One region of the Pseudactinotalea sp. Z1748 genome, then DNA from elsewhere that is predicted to be linked to it. Evidence: predicted binding sites of a transcription regulator. Region 1 holds the regulator's gene; each other region holds the start of a gene.
What was found. The regulator HrcA, encoded in region 1, represses chaperone genes, less so after heat shock. The targets are predictions, from matches to a motif close to TTNGCACTCGNNNNNNNCGAGTGCNAA.
Positions count from the first base shown of each region.

Region 2: ACO0LU_RS06780 (Hsp20/alpha crystallin family protein) is a predicted target of HrcA. The motif match lies at 5,184-5,210, and genes of this name have one in related genera.
Region 3: groES (co-chaperone GroES) is a predicted target of HrcA. The motif match lies at 4,471-4,497, and genes of this name have one in related genera.

Region 1 covers NZ_JBMPQB010000006.1:57,952-65,293, reverse strand. The annotation lists gene lepA (translation elongation factor 4) at 117-1,970, shown strand; gene hemW (radical SAM family heme chaperone HemW) at 1,991-3,181, shown strand; gene ACO0LU_RS13670 (hypothetical protein) at 3,267-3,965, shown strand; gene ACO0LU_RS13665 (DUF3097 domain-containing protein) at 3,973-4,845, opposite strand; gene hrcA (heat-inducible transcriptional repressor HrcA) at 5,032-6,060, shown strand; gene dnaJ (molecular chaperone DnaJ) at 6,085-7,203, shown strand; gene ACO0LU_RS13650 (PhoH family protein) at 7,317-7,342, shown strand, end outside.
Region 2 covers NZ_JBMPQB010000002.1:514,618-521,959, reverse strand. The annotation lists gene ACO0LU_RS06800 (ABC transporter permease) at 1-1,229, opposite strand, end outside; gene ACO0LU_RS06795 (ABC transporter substrate-binding protein) at 1,455-3,407, opposite strand; gene ACO0LU_RS06790 (PPOX class F420-dependent oxidoreductase) at 3,840-4,307, opposite strand; gene ACO0LU_RS06785 (class I SAM-dependent methyltransferase) at 4,388-5,134, opposite strand; gene ACO0LU_RS06780 (Hsp20/alpha crystallin family protein) at 5,286-5,723, shown strand; gene ACO0LU_RS06775 (hypothetical protein) at 5,798-6,265, shown strand; gene ACO0LU_RS06770 (DUF1905 domain-containing protein) at 6,327-6,638, shown strand; gene ACO0LU_RS06765 (C39 family peptidase) at 6,696-7,342, opposite strand, start outside.
Region 3 covers NZ_JBMPQB010000002.1:349,779-357,120, reverse strand. The annotation lists gene ACO0LU_RS05935 (exonuclease domain-containing protein) at 1-581, shown strand, start outside; gene guaB (IMP dehydrogenase) at 630-2,156, opposite strand; gene ACO0LU_RS05925 (MerR family transcriptional regulator) at 2,184-3,332, opposite strand; gene ACO0LU_RS05920 (WhiB family transcriptional regulator) at 3,638-3,928, shown strand; gene groES (co-chaperone GroES) at 4,026-4,322, opposite strand; gene ACO0LU_RS05910 (class I SAM-dependent methyltransferase) at 4,560-5,774, shown strand; gene ACO0LU_RS05905 (glutamate--cysteine ligase) at 5,779-6,921, shown strand; gene ACO0LU_RS05900 (PadR family transcriptional regulator) at 7,000-7,342, shown strand, end outside.

The DNA of each region.
Region 1 (7,342 bases):
TGACAACGAGCCGAGCTCACCAAGGGCGTAACCCGGCCACACCCCGCGGACAGCCCGTACCCACCGGACGTGGGACGATAGGGCACAGCCCCACCAATCAACCGAAAGACCAGCAGGTGTCCCCGATCGCTTCCGCCGATGCATCCGCGCTGATCCAGCCGTCCACGACGGCACCGGAACTGCTGCGCAACTTCTGCATCATCGCCCACATCGACCACGGGAAGTCGACCCTGGCCGACCGGATGCTGCAGAACACCGGCGTGGTGGAGGAACGTCTGATGCGGGCCCAGTACCTGGACCGGATGGATATCGAACGCGAACGTGGCATCACCATCAAGTCCCAGGCGGTGCGGATGCCCTGGCAGGTGGGCGAACGCGCTTACGCCCTGAACATGATCGACACCCCCGGGCACGTGGACTTCTCCTACGAGGTCTCCCGTTCCCTGGCCGCCTGTGAGGGCGCGATCCTGCTGGTCGACGCGGCCCAGGGGATCGAGGCCCAGACCCTGGCGAACCTGTACATGGCGATGGAGCACGACCTGGTCATCATCCCGGTGCTGAACAAGATCGACCTGCCCGCCGCGCAGCCGGAACGCTTCGCCGAGGAACTCGCCGGCCTGATCGGCGGCGAGCCGGAGGATTGCCTGCAGGTCTCGGGCAAGACCGGTGTGGGGGTCACGGACCTGCTCGACCAGATCGTCGCCCAGGTGCCCGCCCCCCAGGGGTCCTCCGAGGCTCCCGCCCGGGCGATGATCTTCGACTCGATCTATGACACCTACCGCGGTGTGGTCACCTACGTGCGGATGGTGGACGGGCACCTGACCCCTGGCCAGAAGGTCCAGATGATGTCCACCGGGCAGTCCCATGAACTGCAGGAGATCGGCGTCATCTCCCCGGACCCGACCGTATCCAAGGGGCTGGGCGTGGGTGAGGTGGGCTACCTGATCACCGGTGCCAAGGATGTGCGCCAGGCCCGGGTGGGTGACACCGTCACCAATGCGGCCAACCCGGCCACGGAGTCCCTGGGCGGCTACCGCGACCCACGCCCGATGGTGTTCTCCGGGCTGTACCCGATCGACGGATCGGACTACCCGACGCTGCGCGATGCGCTGGACAAACTCAAACTCAACGACGCCGCGCTGGGCTACGAGCCCGAGACGTCGGTGGCCCTGGGCTTCGGGTTCCGGTGCGGATTCCTGGGCCTGTTGCACCTGGAGATCGTGCGGGAGCGGCTGGAACGCGAGTTCAACCTGGACCTGATCGCCACCACCCCGAACGTCATCTACCAGGTGACGATGGAGGACGGCACCCAGGTCGAGGTGACCAACCCCAGTGAGTTCCCGGCCGGGAAGGTCAACACCGTCACCGAACCCATGGTGGCCGCCACCGTCCTCACCCCCACCGAGTTCGTCGGAGCGGTGATGGAACTGTGCCAGGGCCGGCGCGGGGTGATGCAGGGCATGGACTACCTCTCACCCGAGCGCGTGGAACTACGGTACGAGTTGCCCCTGGGCGAGATCATCTTCGACTTCTTCGACCAGCTGAAGTCCCGGACCCGTGGCTACGCCTCCCTGGACTACGAGATGTCCGGGGAGCAGGACGCGGACCTGGTCAAGGTGGACATCCTGCTGCAGGGCGAGCAGGTCGATGCGTTCAGTGCGATCGTGCACCGCGACAAGGCCTACGCCTACGGGGTGATGATGACCGGCAAACTCAAGGAACTCATCCCGCGCCAGCAGTTCGAGGTCCCCATCCAGGCCGCGATCGGATCACGCATCATCGCGCGGGAGACCGTACGCGCGATGCGCAAGGACGTGCTCGCGAAGTGTTACGGGGGTGACATCTCCCGTAAACGCAAACTCCTCGAACGCCAGAAGGAGGGGAAGAAGCGGATGAAGAACATCGGCAGGGTGGAGATCCCGCAAGAGGCGTTCGTGGCCGCGCTCACCTCCGACGGCGGTTCGGACTGACCCCCGGTCGGGACCCGCAGGTGAGGACGGAGCGCAGCCACGAGCTGGACCTGGCCGGAGCAGCGACCGGCGCAGCCGACCGGGACTTCGGTGTGTACCTGCACATCCCGTTCTGCGCGGTGCGCTGCGGATACTGCGACTTCAACACCTACACCGCCACCGAGCTCGGCGGCGGGGCCAGCCAGGCCGCTTACGCCGGGACCGCGATCGCCGAGATCGACCTGGCCCGGGCCGCCATGGAGGCCGCCGGGATTCCCGCCCGAGAGGTCCGCACCGTCTTCTTCGGCGGGGGGACCCCCACTCTGCTACCGGCGGCCGATCTGGTGGCGATGCTGCAGGCGGTTCGGCAGGCGTGGCCCCTGGCCCCCGATGCCGAGATCACCACCGAGGCCAACCCCGACTCCGTCACCCCGCAGGCCCTGGCCGAACTCGCCGGCGCCGGGTTCACCCGCGTGTCCTTCGGGATGCAGTCCGCCGTGCCCCATGTTCTCGCCACCCTGGACCGCACCCATGACCCGGCTCGGGTGCCCGAGGCGGTGGCCTGGGCGCGCCAATCCGGGCTGTCGGTCTCACTGGACCTGATCTACGGCACGCCCGGGGAGTCGCTGGCGGACTGGGAGGAGAGCCTACGCGTCGCGATCGCCATGGCCCCGGACCACATCTCCGCCTACGCCCTGGTGGTCGAGCCCGGTACCAGGATGGCCACGCAGGTGCGGCGCGGGGAACTACCGATGCCCGACGACGACGACGAGGCGGACAAGTACGAACTCGCCTCGGCGATGCTCACCCGGGCAGGGTATGACTGGTACGAGATCTCCAACTGGTCCCGCGGTGCGTCCCAGCAGTGCCGGCACAACATCGCCTATTGGCGCTCGCAGGACTGGTGGGGGGTCGGTCCGGGTGCGCACAGCCACATCGGGGGGCAGCGGTGGTGGAACCTGAAGCACCCGCGTCCCTATGCCGCAGCGGTGGAGGCCGGACGTCTGCCTCTGGCCGGTCAGGAGCACCTGTCCGCTCCCCAGCGCCGGGCCGAGGAGGTGCTGCTGGGGGTGCGCCTGGCCCAGGGCTTCCCGGTGACCGATGCCGCGGTGCTGGAGGGGCTGGTGGCCGACGGACTCGCCCAGGAACGCCCGGCGCGCCGGGGCATGCTCGTCCTGACCGAGCAGGGCCGGCTGCTGGCCGACTCGGTGGTGCATCGGGTGCTGGGCTGAGCGGCACGCCTGGGACGAACTGCGCCGCAGTGACGCCGCCCGAGGTGGCTATCCTGGCCACGACCAGCGACGACAGGTGGGTGGGATGACTCAGGAAGCATCGACGCCGGCCGATCCGGTCGAGCCGGGCGAGGGGTCGACGACGCAGCCGGATCTGCCGCCGGCGCAGCCGCCGGCCGGGCAGCCGGCCGCGGCCACCGCACCAACCGCACCTACCCCCACCGATGCTCCACCCCGCACCGGGGAACCGGGCGAACCAGGAGGACCCCGGCCCGTGGGCGACTACGCTGCCGCCCCGCCGCTGCGCTCGGCCTACCCCACCGCCGCCGAGGGCGGTTTCCGGATCGATCCGGTGCAACCGCCCGATGCCGGCGATCCGCCCGGTCCCGGCTACGTCGGCGACGAGAAGACGTCCGCGCCCGGACCCGGCGAGACGCCGACCGGCGTCTTCGGCGCACCGTCCCGGCCCGATGACGCACCCGGTGACAAAGGCGCTGCCCAACCCTTTGGTGCGGATGAGGAACGGCCCGGTCCGGAAGTCCCGGAGCAAGCGGCGTGGATGCTGATGCCGATCCTGATCGGGCTGGTCCTGGGCCTGGCCGCGATCGTGGGGCTGGGCGCGTGGCCCCCGGTGGTCTCGGCGGCCATCGTGGTGCTGATCGCGGCGGCCGCGGTGCTGAGTTGGCAGGCCGGTGCGGTGGTACGGCGCAGCGTGCTGATTGCCGCGGCGGGCCCGGCCGGGGTGCTGATCGGCTACTGGGTGTTCACCCTGTTCCGCGGCTGAGAGCCGGTCACTGGGGACCTGCGGTGACGAAGTCGACCAGTTCCTCCACCCGGCCCAGCAGTGCCGGCTCCAGGTCCTGGTAGGACCGCACCCGGCCCAGGATGCGCTTCCAGCCGCGCGCAATATCGGCCTGAGTCTGGGCCGGCCAACCCAGTGCGGTCAGGGTGCCGACCTTGATATCGACGCCCCGTGGCACCGAGGGCCACTGGGCCAGCCCCAGCCGGGCGGGTTTGACCGCCTGCCACACGTCCACATACGGGTGCCCCAGCACCAGCAGGTTCTGCGCGCCGCATGCGCGCGTCGCCTCGGCCGCTATCCGGGACTCCTTCGATCCCGGCACCAGATGGTCCACCAGCACCCCCAGGCGCCGGTGCGGACCGGGCGCGAAGTCGGCTGCGGCGCGGGCAAGGTGATCCACGCCGTCGAGCATCTCCACGACGACTCCCTCCAGGCGCAGGTCCTCGCCCCAGACCTTCTCGATCAACTCAGCGTCGTGGCGTCCCTCCACCCAGATCCGGGAAGCCCGGGCCACCCGGGCCCGGGCGCCGGTCACGGCGCGTGAACCCGAGGCGGTGCGGGCCCGGGTATTCCGAGCACCGGCCGGTGGGAGGACCAGGTGCACCGGCTTACCGTCGACCCAGAACCCGGGCCCGAGCCGGAACGCCCGCTCCTTCTCGTGTCGGTCGGCCAGCACCACCACGACCATCCCGCCGGACTTCTCCACCCGCACCACCGCACCGGTGAAGCCTGTCTCGGCGTCCTCCACCACCAGGCCCACCTGGGCCGGGACCTTGGGTACCGGTGCGGTGACCGGGTGGGGGTCGGCGGAGAGCACGTCGGTGCCGTAACGATCGAATCCTGGATACTGCGAAGGGCTCACCCGGGTGAGGCTACGCACATCGCTGGGGTATTCGGCGCAGCGACGCGTAGAATTGGCACTCGAAACCGGTGAGTGCTGATCCGCACTGCTGCCGGTGGCGGTCGATCACGGCACCAAGGGCCCTCGAAGGCGCCGGTGCCGACCATGAGGCGCATGATGAGGGACCACGCGGAGAGGAGGCCCGGGATGAGTTCGGAACGTCAATTGGAGGTACTGCGCGCGATCGTGCAGGACTACGTGCGATCCCGTGAGCCGGTCGGGTCCCGCAACCTCGTGGAACGGCACAACCTCGGCGTGTCACCGGCGACGATCCGCAACGACATGGCGGCGCTGGAGGACGGTGGCTACATCGCCCAGCCGCACACCTCGGCCGGCCGGATCCCCACCGACAAGGGTTACCGGTTCTTCGTGGATCAGATCGCCGCGCTCAAGCCACTATCGGTGGCTGAGCGCCGAGCCATCGCCGGTTTCCTCGAGGGCGCGGTGGACCTCGACGACGTGCTGGAGCGAAGCGTGCGCCTTCTCGCCCAGTTCACTCAGCAGGTAGCCGTGGTGCAATACCCCTCGCTGCGCCGGTCGGCGCTGCGCCACGTCGAACTGATCCCGGTCTCGTCCACCCGGTTGATGGTGGTCATCATCACCGACACCGGGCGCGTGGAACAGCGCATGGTGGCGATGCCCGAGGCAATCGATGCGGCGGTGCTCGGGGAACTGCGGGCCCGGATCAACGCCCTGGGCGCCGGCCGGGAACTGCCCGGCCTGCGTAGCGCCCTGACCGATCTGGAGAACGTCTTCGACCCCGGGCAGCGGGCCATGGTCACCGAGGTGGTCGGCGCGGTGCTGGAAACCGTCGGGGAGGACGTCGAGGAACGGATCGTGATGGCGGGGACGGCGAACCTGGCCCGGTCCGACACCGACTTCACCCGCACCATCTCACCGGTTCTGGAGGCACTGGAGGAGCAGGTGGTGCTGTTGCGGTTGCTCTCGGAGATGGCCGAGGACGCCTCCGGTGCCTCGCCGGCGGTACGGATCGGTCACGAGACCTCCTCCGAGCACCTGTCCGAGACCTCCGTGGTTGCGGGGGGTTACGGTGGGACCGGGAGCCAGGCGATCGCCCAGGTGGGGGTCCTGGGCCCGACGCGCATGGATTACCCCACCACGATGGCCACGGTCCGCGCCGTAGCGCGTTACCTGTCCAGGATCCTGTCCGCCTGAGTCGATGAGTCAAGAAAGCGATCAGTGAGCGACTACTACGCCGTTCTCGGTGTCGAACGCGACGCCAGTACCGAGGAGATCAAGCGCGCCTACCGTAAGTTGGCGCGTCAGCACCATCCCGACGTGGCCGGAGCGGATGGTGCCGAGAAGTTCAAGGACATCGCCGCCGCCCACGACGTGCTGTCCAATCCGGACAAGCGTCGCCAGTACGACGCCGGCGGACTGGGTGGGATGAACGGTGGTGGCGGTGGGGACTTCCCGTTCTCCGACATCTTCGACTTCTTCTCCGCCGCTGCCGGTGGCGGCGGCCAGCGTGGCCCCACGCCACGGGCCCGACGCGGCCAGGACGCGTTGCTGCGGGTCACCGTCACGTTGGAGGAGGCCACCTTCGGGGTGACCAAGGACCTCGAGGTGGACACCGCCGTGGTCTGTCAGACCTGCCACGGCACCTGCTGTGCGCCCGGGACCGGTCCGCGCACCTGTGACATGTGCGGGGGCCGCGGTTCGGTGCAGCGGGTAGCCCGGTCCTTCCTCGGCAATGTGATGACCAGCCAGGCGTGCGCGGCCTGCCAGGGCTTCGGCTCCGTGATCGAGCACCCGTGCGCCGAGTGCTCCGGCGAGGGTCGCGTCCGGTCCCGCCGCACCATCAACATCAACATCCCCGCCGGGGTGGACGAGGGCACCCGGATCAAACTCACCGGTCAGGGTGAGACCGGTCCGGGCGGTGGACCTCCCGGTGACCTGTACGTGGAGATCCGGGAGAAGTCCCACCCGACGTTCACCCGCCGCGGCCACGATCTGCACTGCACGGTGGAACTGCCGATGACGGCCGCGGCGCTGGGCACGGTGCTGACCATCGAGACCCTCGACGGCGACCAGGACATCGACGTGCGTGCCGGCACCCAGCCCGAGGAGGTCCTGACCCTGCGCGGACTGGGCGTGGGTGTGCTCAGCAGTGGTGGCCGCCGCGGTGACCTGCATGTACACATCCAGGTCAGGGTGCCCACTGGGCTGGACGAGACCCAGGAGAGGCTGCTGAAGGACCTGGCCGCCGAGCGCGGTGAGGAACGCCCGCAGGCGCGGCTGGCCCCGGCCGGCTCCGGGATGTTCTCACGGCTGCGGGACCGCTTCTCCGGACGCTGACCCGAGGGCCAGACCTCGGCCGGATCGGTCGATCTCGTAGACTCCCCAGTGTCCGGTCCGCACGATGTGTGGACCCCGTCCGAGCAAGGAGACCCTGGGCGACGGCCCTGCCCATGACCGATCCCACCCTTGAACCGCA
Region 2 (7,342 bases), on a different contig from region 1:
TCGGCCAGCCCCTTCGCGCGGGCGGTGCGCATGTAGTCCTGGTTCAGCACCTCCAACATCGACCCCCGCGAGTAACGCGTGTAGGAAGCGAAGGAGATGAGCATCAGGGCCAAAGTCGGCAGGATGAGGTGGCCGTACAGGTTCAGGGTGGACTCCCAGAAGTCCCCCTGGAATCCCGGTGTGCGTTCCTGGAAGGTCCGGATCGGGCGGCCCGAGATCCGAGGGTTGGCGTTGTAGGAGGGCCAGGCCTGCATGATCCGGTCCAGGAAGACCATGGCGCCCATGATGGCGGCGACGATCCCCCCGGTACGTGCTGATTGTTTCCAGTCCGGTCCGCCCCAGGCCCGCCCGACCAGCGCACCGACGGCCACACAGACCAACCCGAGACCTGCGATCAGCGGCGCGCCGGTGATTTCGGCGGCATCGGTGGCCCCGAATAGCCACTGCACCGGGAGGTACAGCGCGAGCGTCAACGCGACGACGCTCAGGGAGGTGTACAGCGCCCGCCGATTGTCCAGGCCGGTCGACAGCAGGGTGATCGCGAAGGCCACACCCAGCCCGTTCAGAAGGAGTAGCGCAGGGCCGATGTGTGGGTCGTTCCACCAGCCGGTGCCCTGCAGGTAGAACAGCATTCCCGCAACTGCGGCAGTGCCGCCAACGAAACTGATCAAACGGGTGACCCTGGACCCTGCCATGGCCATCGAGATCAACGCACCCCCGATGACGGCGACGATGCCGATCGTGGTCGGGGACAGGTGCGGGTCAGCCAGGAAGTCGTTGAAGCCGATCGCGCCCCACTGCTTGAGCAGTACCGCCACCCAGAACACCGGGAGGGAGTACAGCACGAAGGAGAAGAAGACGACGATGTAGTCGAAGCTGGTGTACTGACGCAGTGCCGAGACGATCCCGACGCTCACGCCGAGGATGATGGACAGAAAGGTCGCGGCGGTCACGAGATGGAGGGTGCCGATCACAGCACCGCGCAACTCGTCGGCGACCGGCTGCCCGGTCTCCCAGGACACACCCGGGTCACCGGTGACGAACGCGCCGAACCATGTGGCATACCGCTCGAACACCGTGGCATCGAGGTTCAGCATCTCGATGCGCTGTTCTATCTGTGCCGGGGCGTCAGGGTCGGTACTGGTGTACAGGTCCTCGAGCGGATCGACGGCGAGGTCGATCATGATGTAACTCAAGAAGGACGACAGGAGCAGGATGAGCAATCCCATCAGCACTCGTCTGACTATGAACTGCAGCAAAACTGGACCTCGCAGTCGGCAGTGGCCGGGGTGAGTTGCGGTGGATTCTAGGCGATGACGGTACCCCAGCCGAACCAGCCATGGGTCGGTTTGGGTACGCACAAGTGTGGGGGCATCGGGGCCGGTAGGGCGCCCGATGCCCCCACGTACTTGCGGTGTCTACCTAGGAGTCAGAGTTCAGAAGGAACCCTCGACTCACTCAGTGAGCTCCCACTCCCAGTAGTTCCAGAAGATGGTCGGTGCCAAGGCGATCGGCTCGATGTTCTGCAACCGTGCATCGTAGCCCGCGATGAGCTCGTGCTGGAAGATCACCGTGCCGAACGCTTCCTCCACCAGGATCTGCTCGGCCTCGGCGAGCAGATCCGCCTGTGCCTGAGCATCGGTCTCGGAACTCAACTCGGCGAAGATCTCGTCCACGCGCTCGTTGGAGAACCCACCGAAGTTGTTCACCCCACCGGTGACGTGGTTCTGACCAGCGGCACCAACCGCGGTGGAGGTGGACTGCCACCCGAACAGGGAGGCGTCGTAGATGGTGGTGTCAGCCAGGAGCGATCCCCAGTTGACGTCACCGGCGTCGACCAGTTCGAACAGACCCTCACGCTCCACGGACTCGCGGACGAGTTCGTAGATGTTCGCGCGTCGTGAGTTGGACGGGTCGTACATGAACCGGACCGGGATCGGCGTTTCCACACCGGTGCCCTCGATCAGTTCGACCGCGGTGTCCAGGTCGGTCTCCACCGGCCAGGCCTGCTCCATCTGGTTGGTCTCAACCATCTGGTCGTAGTTCGGAGAACCGGGGACCTGGGTGTAGGAGTGGCGCACCTCGGCCTCGGGGTTGATCGGCTGGACCTGGGTTTCCACGATCTCCTGGCGCGGAACCAGGTTGAAGAAGGCATTGCGGACGTCGCGTGCAACGTCCTCATCGCCACCGTAGGTCTCGGGGTCGAACGGGCCACCGTTGTCGAAGATGACGTCGATGTGCTCGTACGTGGGACCGTCACCGCTGAAGATCCCGACCTGATCGCCCAGGTTCTCCAGGGCGGCCAGCGTGTCCGGGGTTGCCTGCGGCTGGACCAGGTGCACTTCCTGGTTCTGCAGGGCCTGGATGTGGGTCATCGGGTCACCGGAGATGGTGACGGTGATCTCCTCGATCGCGGCCGGGAATTCCCCGGTGTAGTCCGGGTTGGCCGTCAGGGTCACGTACTGGTTCCGCTGGAAGTCCGTCATCAGGTACGCGCCCGAGGACAGGTACAGCAGTTCGTCGTCCGGCAGGGTGTCGCCGAACTGGAAGCCGGTGTTGTAGAACGCCGCAATCGGCGCGAGGTCCTCGGTGATCTCATCCTGGATCGCAGCGATCACCCGGTCCTTGGCTTCCTGCGGGTCGTCGATGTCCAGCGCCCGCATTCCGACCACGTGCGCGGGGACGCCCACACTGAAACTGTACTCCCAGTCCACGTAGGGCTGGTTGTAGTCGAAGGTCACGCCCTTACCGTCGGCGATGATCTCCGGTGTCTCCTCGATCAGCCCGACGGACGTGGTCAAGGGGAAGTTGAAGTAGACCTCGTTATCGTCAGCCAGTCGCTCGGAGACCTCGGTCTCGACGGCCGCGAGGTACTCCTCCATCGACTCGGCCGGAACCTCGAGTTCGCCGTCGTCGTTCTCCTCGCCGAACTCCTCGAGCAGTTCTCCCTGGACTTCCTCCCGGACCGCGTCGGCGTCGGTCTCGGTGTTCAACTGACCGGAGTGGGCCGCCCAGTACAACATCAGGTCAGCGGCGTCGATCTCGACCGGCTCCTCGCCGCCGTACCAGTACGCCTGATCGGAGAGGGTGAATTCCATGGTCATGGAGTCCTCGGTCTCCTCGACCATGTCAAAGGTGCCGAAGGACTCATTCCGCTGCAACGCCAGGTCGCCGTCGAAGTAGCGGAATCCGTCGTTCATCAGGTACAGGATGTTGTTGTTCGCGGCGGCGTTACCGGTCCGCGAGTTGCTGTTGTACTCGTAGAACGTCTGGTTCCAGCCAATGGTGATCGCGCTAGCAGCCTCGCTCACGCCACCGTTGTCGTCGCTGTCATCGGGCTCTGTGTCTGGGTCGTCACCGGTACCGCCATTGCATGCGGCCAGCACGAGGGCGGTTGCTGCGGTCATCGCAACTCCCGCCGTAAAGCGCCTGGTCTTCAATGTTCCTCCTATGAATGGCAAGGAGCGACTCGCCCCGGACCGCTTCCGGCTGGACCTCGTGGGTCCGACGAGCACTTTGCATCCGCCATGGACAGGGGAAGCGTACACACGCCAAGGGCTGGGATTGTTCGAGGTGACGGCATTCGTGTCCGCATCGTTACCGAAGTGAGACCTAGCCGTCACTCCTCCCGGCTGGGCGTGATGCCACCGTGACTTTGCGCCTGATCTGCGCGCTTGTGCGTTCCAGGGGCCACCGGACGCCCCCGTTCCGGGGCCCGGGGGGTCGTGGGAAATGGACTCGCCCACCGGTGGGGAACGTGCTAGTCACGCACCGTACCCTCGCCAGCCGGCCGCGCTCATGCGCTATCGGGACTGCATAGATGGGTACCGGAGGTATGCCTACCCGCGTGCCGGCTCCCGCCCGGGTGGGAAGCCGCCGGTGGCGATCGGACCCCAGCCGGTGATCTCAATCCGGAGCAGGGACTTGCCCTGACGCACCATGGCCTCGCGGTACTCGGCCCAGTCCGGGTGTTCCCCCGAGATGCTCCGGAAGTACTCCACCAGTGGCTCCACGGCCTCGGGTACGTCGAGCACCTCGGCCGTCCCGTCCACCTGTACGTAGGGCCCGTTCCACTCATCGGAGTGCACCAGCATCGACACCTGCGGATTGCGCCGGGCGTTGCTGGTCTTGGCGCGTTCGGGGTAGGTGGCGATCACCACCCGGCCGGCCTCGTCGACGCCCGCGCTCACCGGCGAGACCTGCAGTCCTCCGCTGGCCTTATGGGTGATCAGCGTGACCCGGTGCCGGGTGCGGATGAAGTCCAACAGTTCGGCCCGCTCCACGCGGGTGGCGGTGGCGATGCTCATGGTCCCCACGCTACCGCTACCCGGCCCGCGCCACCATGCGCGAATGACGCTGCATGGTCGCCCACCATCGCCGTCGCTGCCTAGCGGCCCGCTTCGATCAGGAACCGGGTGCTGTGCGCCACGAACGGGCCCTCGGTCTGGATGCGCTCATGCAGGAGCTCCAGCTGCGGACGGTAGGCGTCCACGGTGAACCCTGGCACGATCCAGATCACCTTGCGCAGGAAGTGCACCACGGCGGCGATGTCGTTGAAGGTCATCCTCAGGCGGGCGGTCTGCAGGTCCCGCACTCGGAGCCCGGCCCCCTCGGCGGCGGCTACCGCTCGCTCCGGACTGCGCCCGTCGGAAGGCTCGAAGTCCCCCAGCATCGCCTCCGACAACTCGTGCACACTGGCCTTCCCCACCTGTTGGGACAGGTAGGTTCCGCCTGGACGAAGCACCCGGGCGATCTCATCCCACAGCACCACAGTGGGGTGGCGGGAGACCACCAGGTCGAAGGTGCCGTCCTCGAACGGCAGCGGTTCGGTGTCCTCCACCTGCACCACCTGCCCCCCGAGCGCCGTCAGTCGCGGGCGGGCCAGGTCCAGGTTCGGGGGCCAGGACTCGGTGGCGCGCAGCAGTGGTGGGGCGTGCGGTATCTGCGCGAGCACCTCGGCCCCGCCGGTCTGGACATCAAGCATCGCCCGGGCGGTGCCCGATCGCTGCGCGACCAGTCCGGCGTAACCCCAGGGTGGGCGCTCCTCGCTGGCCCGGTCGGCGAACCAACTGAAGTCCCAGCCCTCGGTGGGCACCGCTGCGCCCTCGGCAAGTAGTTCGTCGAATGTCGTCATCACCCCATGGTCGCACCCGCGTCACCAACCAATTCGTGAGCACCGCCGGTTAGCACTCTCGGCATGAGAGTGCTAAAATCGACCGTGACAACGGTCGTCTTCATCGGGCCTGGAAGGTCCGGGCCCGGGTATCCACTCGGAGGTGATGGTGATGGCCACGCGAATCGACCCGTTCCGCGAGATGGACCGTGTATTCAGTAATGCGCTCGGACAAGTGATGTCCTCCGGACGCAGCAATGCGATGCCGATCGATCTGTATCGCGATGGGGACAAGTTCGTTCTGAACATGGACCTTCCCGGGGTCGATCCATCGTCGATCGATGTCGACGTCGAGGACCAGACGCTGACGATCCGTGCGGAGCGCGGACAGGCGGAGAACCAACAGACCCAGTGGCTCGCGCGGGAGCGGCCCACCGGCACATTCGCGCGCCAACTGATGCTCGGTAGCGGGGTGTCGGTGGATCGGATCGACGCCTCATACGCCGATGGCGTGCTGTCGCTGACGATCCCGGTGGCCGAGGAAGCCAAGCCCCGCAAGATCGAGGTTACTCACTCGAGCAAGCAGTCCACGATCGAACAAGCGGACTGAATCATGCGGTGGTGGCGGGTGCCCGGCCGGGCTCGCCCGCCACCACCGGTCCACCTGCGTACGGAGGCAGGAGCGTGTCTCACCCGAAGCGGTACCCGACAAGAGCCGAAGCGATCGAGCAGTCACTGGTTCCGGCACTGGCCGAGCACACCGATGACGTGGACGTTGACGCCGTCTTCGAGGCCACCTTTACCTACACGGTCGAGTGCGACGGCGCGGGCGACGAGATCGAGTGCACGGGGGGCTATGAATCGGCTGCCACCGAAGGCGAGATCTGGTCGGTCGCGGCCGATCATGCCCAGCGCATCATCATCGTGGACTCTGAGCCGCCCGGGGGTGAGGATCACGAGGCCCCCGGCCAGATCTCGGTGACCATCCCCTCCACTCGCGTGGAGGTGGAGGTCCTGTCGCTTCCCGCGCGGCTGCGCCCGGACACCTGGGAGAAACTCATCGACCAGCGGCTCCGCGAAGCGAACTGGAGACGCGTGAGCGAGTGGGAGGACGGCGCTAACCGCGTGCGGGCAATGGTCGTGCGCATCTGAGACCCGATGCCCCTCGCCGGCGTGCCGAAGCAAACCTAGAACGAGCGGTCGAGGAGCAGCGATGACCTGGGATTTCGAGGGCGAGATCTGGTACTGGCGCGGCCCCGCCCCGTTCTACTTCGTCACCGTGCCCGAGTCGATCAGTGCGGACATCCACGCCGTGGCCGCCGACGTCAGTTACGGCTGGGGGGCGATCCCCGTCCGAGCGCGCATTGGTGCCACCACCTGGCAGACCTCCATGTTCCCCAAGGGAGGCATGTACGCACTGCCGGTGAAGGTGGCGGTACGACGGGCCGAGCAGATCGACGATGGCGACCTGGTCTCAGCCCACCTGGAACTGGAGCCGGGACGGCCCCAGATCACCGTGAGATGAGGCGCGTTGCCGCGGCGTGCAGTCTGGGCCACCTGATGCCGGCGAGTGCCAGCCGGCTCAGACCCAGTTCGGTTCCGCCGCGTCCACGGGTTCGGGCAGGGCATGGCCCGGGGGTGCGATCACGTAGACGAGGCCACCGGACGTGGTCAGCCAGAGGCTCTCGAACTGGTCACGGCGGTAGGTGACGCGCACCTTGCCGTCGTCGGCCTCGTCCTGGGACGCCGGGTCGTTGACCACGACGTCTCCGTCGGCGTCGAACCCTACGATCGTCAGCAGGTGCCCGTCCGTCCCGTATCCGGCGCCGTCGAGGTCGGCTTCGGTGAATGACATCGAGCAGATCAGGGGGATGCCGGCGCTGATGAACTCCTCGGCCTCACGCAGTGACCGCAGCCGAGTGATGTAGGCCCGGGCGCCCCGCTCTCCGGCGTAGGCCGCGTTGAACGCCCAGTTCCCGGCGCCTCCGTAGGTGTAGTCGAAGACATACCGGGTGACGTGGTCAACCTGGGGGCGCTGTTCTCCCTCGATATCCACCCACCCGGTCTCTTCGGCATCGAGGCCCAGGCCGAAGTGGTCCAGCACCATGGCAGTGCAGGTCGGTGAGCACCAGGCCTGCCCTCCCCCGTTCCACTCCGGGTAGTGACCCTTGTGCAGGTGCTGGGAGTAGGCGGGCACGTCCAGCACGATGCCGGCGGCGTCCCCTGGCT
Region 3 (7,342 bases), on a different contig from region 1:
ACGGGATCAGCACCGCACACGCACGCGCCAACGGGATGGACCCGAAGCAGGCCCTGGCCGAGATCTCCGCCGAACTGACCGCCGCCTTCTCCCGGGACGTGCCGGTGGTGGCCTTCAACGCCACCTTCGACCTGACCATCATCGAGGCCGAACTGGAACGCCACCGGCTGCCCACGATCGGTGAACGGCTGGGCCGCCCGCTGTCGCCGGTGATCGATCCGCTGGTGCTGGACCGGGCACTGGACCGCTACCGCCGGGGCAAGCGCAAGCTGGTGGACCTGTGCCAGGTGTACGGGGTGGAGGACGCCGGCAACCTGCACACCGCCGACGTCGACGTCGCCGCGACCCTGGATGTCCTGGCCGCGCAGGCCCACCGCCACCCCGAACTACTCACCCAGGACCTGGACCAGCTCCACCAGTGGCAGGCCGGGCAGCACCGGGCCTGGGCGCAGAACTTCAACTCCTGGCGCGCCTCCACCGGGTTCGAGGGTCCCGGCGCCAGCCTGCACTGGCCCCTGGGCAGGGAGGACGACGACGCGCCGGCCGTGCCCATGGCCTCCCACGACCGTTCGGTCGCCTGAGCAAGTCCGACGGGGCCGGCGCCGGGAGTACCGCTCGAGCAGCCTGCGTCAGCGACGCCCGCCGTAGTTGGGTGCCTCGGCGATCATCTGCACGTCGTGCGGGTGGGATTCCTTCAAGCCCGCCGGCGTGATCCGCACGAACGATCCGCGCTCCTTCAACTCCGGAACCGTACGGGCACCGACGTAGAACATCGACTGGCGCAACCCGCCGATCAACTGGTGCACCACCTGGCTCAGCGGTCCCCGGTAGGGCACCTGGCCCTCGATCCCCTCGGTGATGATGTCGTCATCGGAGACATCGCCCTGGAAGTAGCGGTCCTTGGAGTAGGAGCGGCGCTCCCCCCGGGTCTGCATCGCCCCCAGGGAGGCCATGCCCCGGTAGCGCTTGTACTGCTTGCCGTTGACCAGCACCAGGTCACCGGGGGATTCGTCGGACCCGGCGAACAGACCACCGAGCATCACCGAGTCCGCGCCCGCCACCAGTGCCTTGGCAATATCGCCGGAATACTGCAGTCCGCCGTCAGCGATCACCGGCACCCCGGCCGGGCGGGCAGCCAGCGCCGCTTGGTGGATAGCGGAGATCTGCGGCACCCCCACCCCGGCCACCACCCGGGTGGTGCAGATCGATCCGGGGCCCACCCCCACCTTGACCGCGTCGACGCCGGCGTCCACCAGCGCCTGGGCTCCCTCACGGGTGGCGATGTTGCCGCCGACCACCTGCACGTCCTTGGTGGCCGGATCCGACTTCAGCCTGCGCACCATGTCCAGCATCAACCGGGCGTGGCCGTTGGCGGTGTCGACCACCAGCACGTCCACACCGGCTTCGGCCAGCGCGGTGGCCCGCTCCCAGGCGTCACCGTAGAAGCCCACCGCCGCTCCCACGCGCAGACGGCCCTCCTCGTCCTTGGTGGACAACGGGTACTGCTGGGACTTCACGAAGTCCTTGACGGTGATCAGACCGCGAAGCACGTTGCGGGCATCGACCAGCGGCAGTTTCTCGACCTTGTGCTTGCCCAGCAGCGCCGCGGCCTCGGCCCGGGTGATGCCCACTCCCCCGGTGACCAGCGGCATCGGCGTCATCGCCTCATGGACCTTGGTGGTCTCGAAACTCTCCCCGGGCACGAACCGTAGATCGCGGTTGGTGATGATGCCCAGCAGCACGCCCTCGGGATCGACCACCGGCAGACCCGAGATCCGGAATTGCGCGCATAGCGCGTCCATCTCCGCCAGGGTGGCGTCGGGGCCGATCGTGAGCGGGTTGGTGACCATCCCGGATTCGGACCGCTTCACCAGGTCGACCTGGGCGGCCTGGTCCTCGATGGCCAGATTGCGGTGCAGCACACCCAGCCCACCCTGCCGGGCCACCGCGATGGCCATCCGCGCCTCGGTGACGGTATCCATCGCTGCCGAGATCAATGGCATCGACAGCGGGATCCGACGCGTCAGGATGGTGGAGGTATCGGCCTCACTCGGGATGACGTCGGTCTCCCCGGGAAGCAGCAGCACATCGTCGTAGGTCAGTCCGACGAACGCGAAGGGATCAGGGGCGGTGGCGGCGGGCTGAGGTTCGGTCACACCCCAAGTCTACGTGGCCGTCGCGGTCTAGGGTCGGGCGGTCTGGGTGAGCAGGCTCATGATCTCATGTAGCGCCCCACTGAGGGTGCGGGCGCGGTGCAGGCCGTCCCGAGGGGCGATGGTGTCGGTGAGGGCGATCAGGAAGACCTCATCGCCCCGCTCGCACAGGACCCGCACCAGGTTCTCTGCGATCTCGGACTCCCCCAGGATCACTGTCAACATTCCCTGCTGGCGGGCTACCAGGTCCAGCAGCGCCTGGCCGCCATCAGCCTCCAGGCGTTGATGCGCCACCCGAACGTGCGCTCCACGCAGCGTCATCTCGGTGGCGAGCACGTGGGCGTCGGTACTCATCGACGGTACACACTGCACCAACGCCTGGATCCGATCCGGCTCCGGCTCGGAGGTGGCCTCGGCGAGCACGGTCAGCATCTGGGCACGCAACAGCCGTTCCGGGTCGCGCCCCGGGCGATCCGGCTGCGGGCGCTGGGCGACCATCTCGATCGCGGGGCGCACCGCCATCAGCCAGCCGTCCAGCAGACCGTGCTCACGTCCGGCTCGCCTGATCAGGCGCGCCAGCCGCCGATGATCCCCGTCGATCGCGGCCGCGGCCACGGTGAGCGGGTCGGCCACCATGGGCTCCTCGTCCTCCGGACCGGCTCCGGCCGGCGCATGACCCTTCCGGCCGTTCTGCGCAGGCGGACCAGCAGCGGGCGTGGTGTCTTCGGCCGAGCCAGGACGGCCGGCTGGTGCGGCACCGTTCCTCGCGTCCGGTCCCCCGGCTGGTGCGGCACCGTTCCCGGCGTCCGGTCCCCCGGCTGGTGCGGCACCGTTCCTCGCGTCCGGTTCCCCGGCTGGTGCGGCACCGTTCCCGGCGTCCGGTTCCTCGGCCTGCGCCTCACCGTCGGGCACATCGGTACCCCGCAGCGCAATCTCGGCGGCATCTGCCGGTGCCACACCCTCCAAGGTGAGGCGGCGCATCGTCTCCAGCCTGGCCAGGTCCGATGCCTCGTACCGGCGGTGACTGCCGGCCACGTGACCGGATGGCCCCAGTCCGTACCGCCGGGCCCAGGTACGCAGTGTGGGAGCGGCCACTCCCAGGCGGGCCGCGACCCCGGCAACCGTCAACCGGATGCCGTCGCCAAGATCCTCCGGGGGCCCCGGCGACGTTGATGACACCGACCCACCTCCCCTTCCTGTCCGGGCCCCCCACGGGCGACTTGTCCGGGCCCACCCCACACGGGCGTCCTGTCCGAGCCCACACGGGCGACCTCTTCGAGCCCGAGCACGGGCCATTCCTGCCCTAGAGACTAGGCGGCGGATCAGCTTTGAACAAGTTGGCTCGCACGCATGAACAAGCACCGGGTGCGACTGAACAATCTACGAGAAGGTTCGAATAGTTTGCGCATCACCCTTGAATAACTTCTGGAGCGGTTGTAGCGTGTGTCCCGTTGAACTCATCCACCACCGATGGAAGGACTGAGATGGCCGAACTATCCAGACTCCCCGGACCCGTCATGGAACGTTGGGAATGGCAGTACGAAGGCGCGTGCCGGGCAACCGGCTCCGAGCAGTTCTTCCACCCCGAAGGCGAGCGCGGCGCATCGAGGCGTCGCCGCGACGCCAACGCCAAGGCGATCTGCGCCGAGTGCCCGGTGATCCAGCAGTGCCGTGAGCACGCCCTGAAGGTGCGTGAACCCTACGGCGTCTGGGGCGGACTCACCGAGGACGAGCGCACCGACATCCTGGCCGCCCGGATGCCCGCCGCCAGCTGAGTACCTCCCGGACCCCGAACGCAACCGAGCCCCGGTTCCCACCGAAGGGAACCGGGGCTCGGTATTTTGCTCAGCAGCCGTAGCCGCTAGCGGCGGGTCACTTCTCGACAATCGCCAGAACGTCGCGCGCCGAGAGGATCAGCAGATCCTCACCGCCGTACTTGACCTCGGTGCCGCCGTACTTGCTGTAGACGACCTTGTCGCCAACCGTGACGTCCAACGGGACGCGGTTGCCGTTGTCATCGATCCGGCCCGGGCCCACCGCCAGGACTTCGCCCTCCTGGGGCTTCTCCTTGGCGGTGTCCGGGATAACCAGACCGGACGCGGTGGTCTGCTCGGCCTCGAGCGTCTTGACGACGATCCGATCCTCGAGCGGCTTGATGGAGACCGACACTACGGACCTCCCCTTCGCATGTGATGGGAACCAGGACAATGGACCGCTACCAACCACGCACCTCCGCCGTCGCGGGGGTCGGACATGCACCGCTGGTGAACGGTCGGGACCCCGGGTGGGGCCCCTCGGGGTCCAATCTAGATTGCCGTTAGCACTCGGTCAAGGTGAGTGCTAATCATGTGGTCCACGTCGCTCCACCGAACCGCTGCACCGGTGCGCCCTGGCAGAATCGTGAGTATGGATCCTGCCGCGCTCGCGCGCCTGCTCACCCCGGAAGGTTGGGCGCTGCTCGGCCAACTCCCCCCGTACTCCGAGGACGCAGCCCTGCGCATCTCCGAGGGCTTGCGCGCCCGGGGCCTGGACCCGGATCTGGTGGCGGCCGCCCTGACCCAGTCCAGGCTACGCGCCAAGGCGGTCGAGAAGTTCGGCGAGTTCGCCTCCGGCATGCTGCTCACAGCCGAAGGGCTGGAGCAGGCCACCCGGTTGGAGGTGGCGGCGCTGCATGCGCGCCGTTACGCCGAGGCCGGGGCCGGCCTCGTGGCCGATCTGGGCTGCGGTCTGGGCGCGGACTCCCTGGCGATGGCGGGCCTGGGCCTGCGGGTGCTGGCGATCGAGAAGGATGAGGCCACCGCCGCCTGCGCCCAGATGAATCTGCGCGCATTCCCCGAAGCACAGGTGCGCCACGCCGATGGCCTCGAACTGGACCTGCTGGCCGAAGGCGTCGACGCGATCTTCACCGACCCTGCCCGGCGCACCCGGCGCGGCAACCGCGTCTTCGATCCCAAGGCCTACTCCCCCGACCTGGACACGGTGCTCGCCCTGGCCGACACGATTCCCGACCTGGGCATCAAGGTCGCGCCGGGGATTCCCTACACCGCGCTACCCAGCCACACCCACGCCCAATGGGTCTCGGTGAACGGAGCGGTGGTGGAGGCCGGCCTGTGGTTCGGTCGGCTCGCCACCGAGGGCGCCGGCCGCAGCGCGATCCTGCTCACCGACGCCGGTACGCACCACCTCGGGTGGTCCGGAGATGCCGATGCCCGCGCGACCCAGGCGCCCGACGGCCTGCTCGCCGCCTATCTGCACGAACCCGACGGGGCGATCATCCGCGCCGGACTGGTCGCCGACGTCGCCGACCAGCTGGGCGGCCACCTGGTGGATCCCTCGATCGCTTACATCACGACCGCCCAGCCGGTAACGACTCCCTTCGCCCGCAGTTACCGCGTGCTGGACCATTTCGGTTTCGGCTTGAAGCGCCTCCGGGCCTACCTGCGCAACCGGAACGTGGGGCGGGTGACCATCAAGAAACGCGGTACCGCCGTCGTCCCCGAGCAGTTGCGTCAGCAACTGCAACTCTCCGGCGACGCCTCCGCCACGATCGTGCTCACCCGTCTACAGGGTGAGCAATCGGTGCTCGTGGTGGACCCGCTCGAGACCGCGGGACGAGAATGAGGGCGTGAGACTTGAGTTCGCCCCCTCGTCCCGGTCCAGCCTGGGGGTTGAGTGGGAACTGGCGATGGTCGACGCCGACTCCGGAGACCTGCGCCAAGTAGCCCAGACGGTGCTCGACGCGGTGGCCCCGGACGACGGCTCCCAGCACCCGACCATCCGTCAGGAACTACTCCTGAACACGGTCGAGGTGGTCACCGGGGTGTGCCGGACCACCCCGGAGGCGATGACCGACCTGGCCGGCTCGGTGGACCTGGTGCGTTCGATCACCGATCCGCTGCGGGTGGACCTGATGTGCGCGGGCACCCATCCGTTCGCCGACTGGGGCGGCCAGAAGGTCACCGACAAGGAGCGCTACGCCACCCTGATCGATCGCACCCAGTGGTGGGGCCGCCAGATGCTCATCTACGGGGTGCACGTGCACGTCGGCATCGAGGACCGGGACAAGGTGCTGCCGATCCTGGGGGCACTGCTCACCTTCTACCCGCATCTCCTGGCGCTGTCGGCCTCCTCGCCGTACTGGTCCGGCCGCGATACCGGATACGCCTCGAACCGGTCACTACTGTTCCAACAGTTACCGACGGCGGGGCTGCCGTTCACCGAGATCCGCACGTGGTCGCAATTGGAGCGGTACGTGGCCGACATGCTGCACACCGGCGTGATCGAGGACTTCACCGAAGTGCGCTGGGACCTGCGGCCGGCCCCGCAGTTCGGCACCATCGAGATGCGCATCTGCGACGGGCTGTCCAACGCCACCGAACTGGCCGCGATCACAGCGCTGACGCACTGCCTGGTGGAGTACTTCTCCCGGATGATCGATGCCGGTGAGGCACTGCCGGCGATCACCCCATGGTTCCTGGCCGAGAACAAGTGGCGTGCGGCTCGCTACGGCCTGGAGGCGATCATCATCCTGGACGCCGACGGCCGCGAGGAACTGGTGACCGAGCACCTGCAGCACGTGCTGGAGGTGCTGGCTCCGATCGCGGCGGACCTGGGTTGCGCGAGCGAACTGGCCGGAGTGCGCCGGATCATCGATACAGGTGGCGGCGCGGCCCGCCAGCGCCGGGTAGCTCGGCGCAATGACGGACGACTCGACGCGGTTGTGGCCCACCTGGTCGCGGAGTTCAAGGCTGGCCACCCGATCGACTGAGGCACCTCGGGCCGCAGGCGGGCCAACCGGAACTCTCAGTAGTTGACATTACCTACTAGCCGTCTTAGCCTCCTAGCCATGCAGGAGGACGTCACCCGGGACCCGCAGTTACTCAAAGGGGTGCTGCCGATGTTGGTGCTGGCCCTGTTGCACCGGCAGGAGTCCTACGGCTACGAACTGGTGACCCGGCTGCGCGCGGCCGGTCTGGAATCCATCGCCCCCGGCACGGTCTATCCGGTGCTCACCCGGTTGGAACGCGAGGGCAGGTTGGCCTCCCGACTGGAGGCCTCCAACTCGGGGCCCGCGAGGAAGTACTACCTGCCCACCGACGCCGGCAGCCAGGCATTGACTGCCGGCCGGGCATCGTGGGGCCATCTCTGCGACGTGGTGACGAAGATCCTGTCCGAGACCCCTTCGCCAG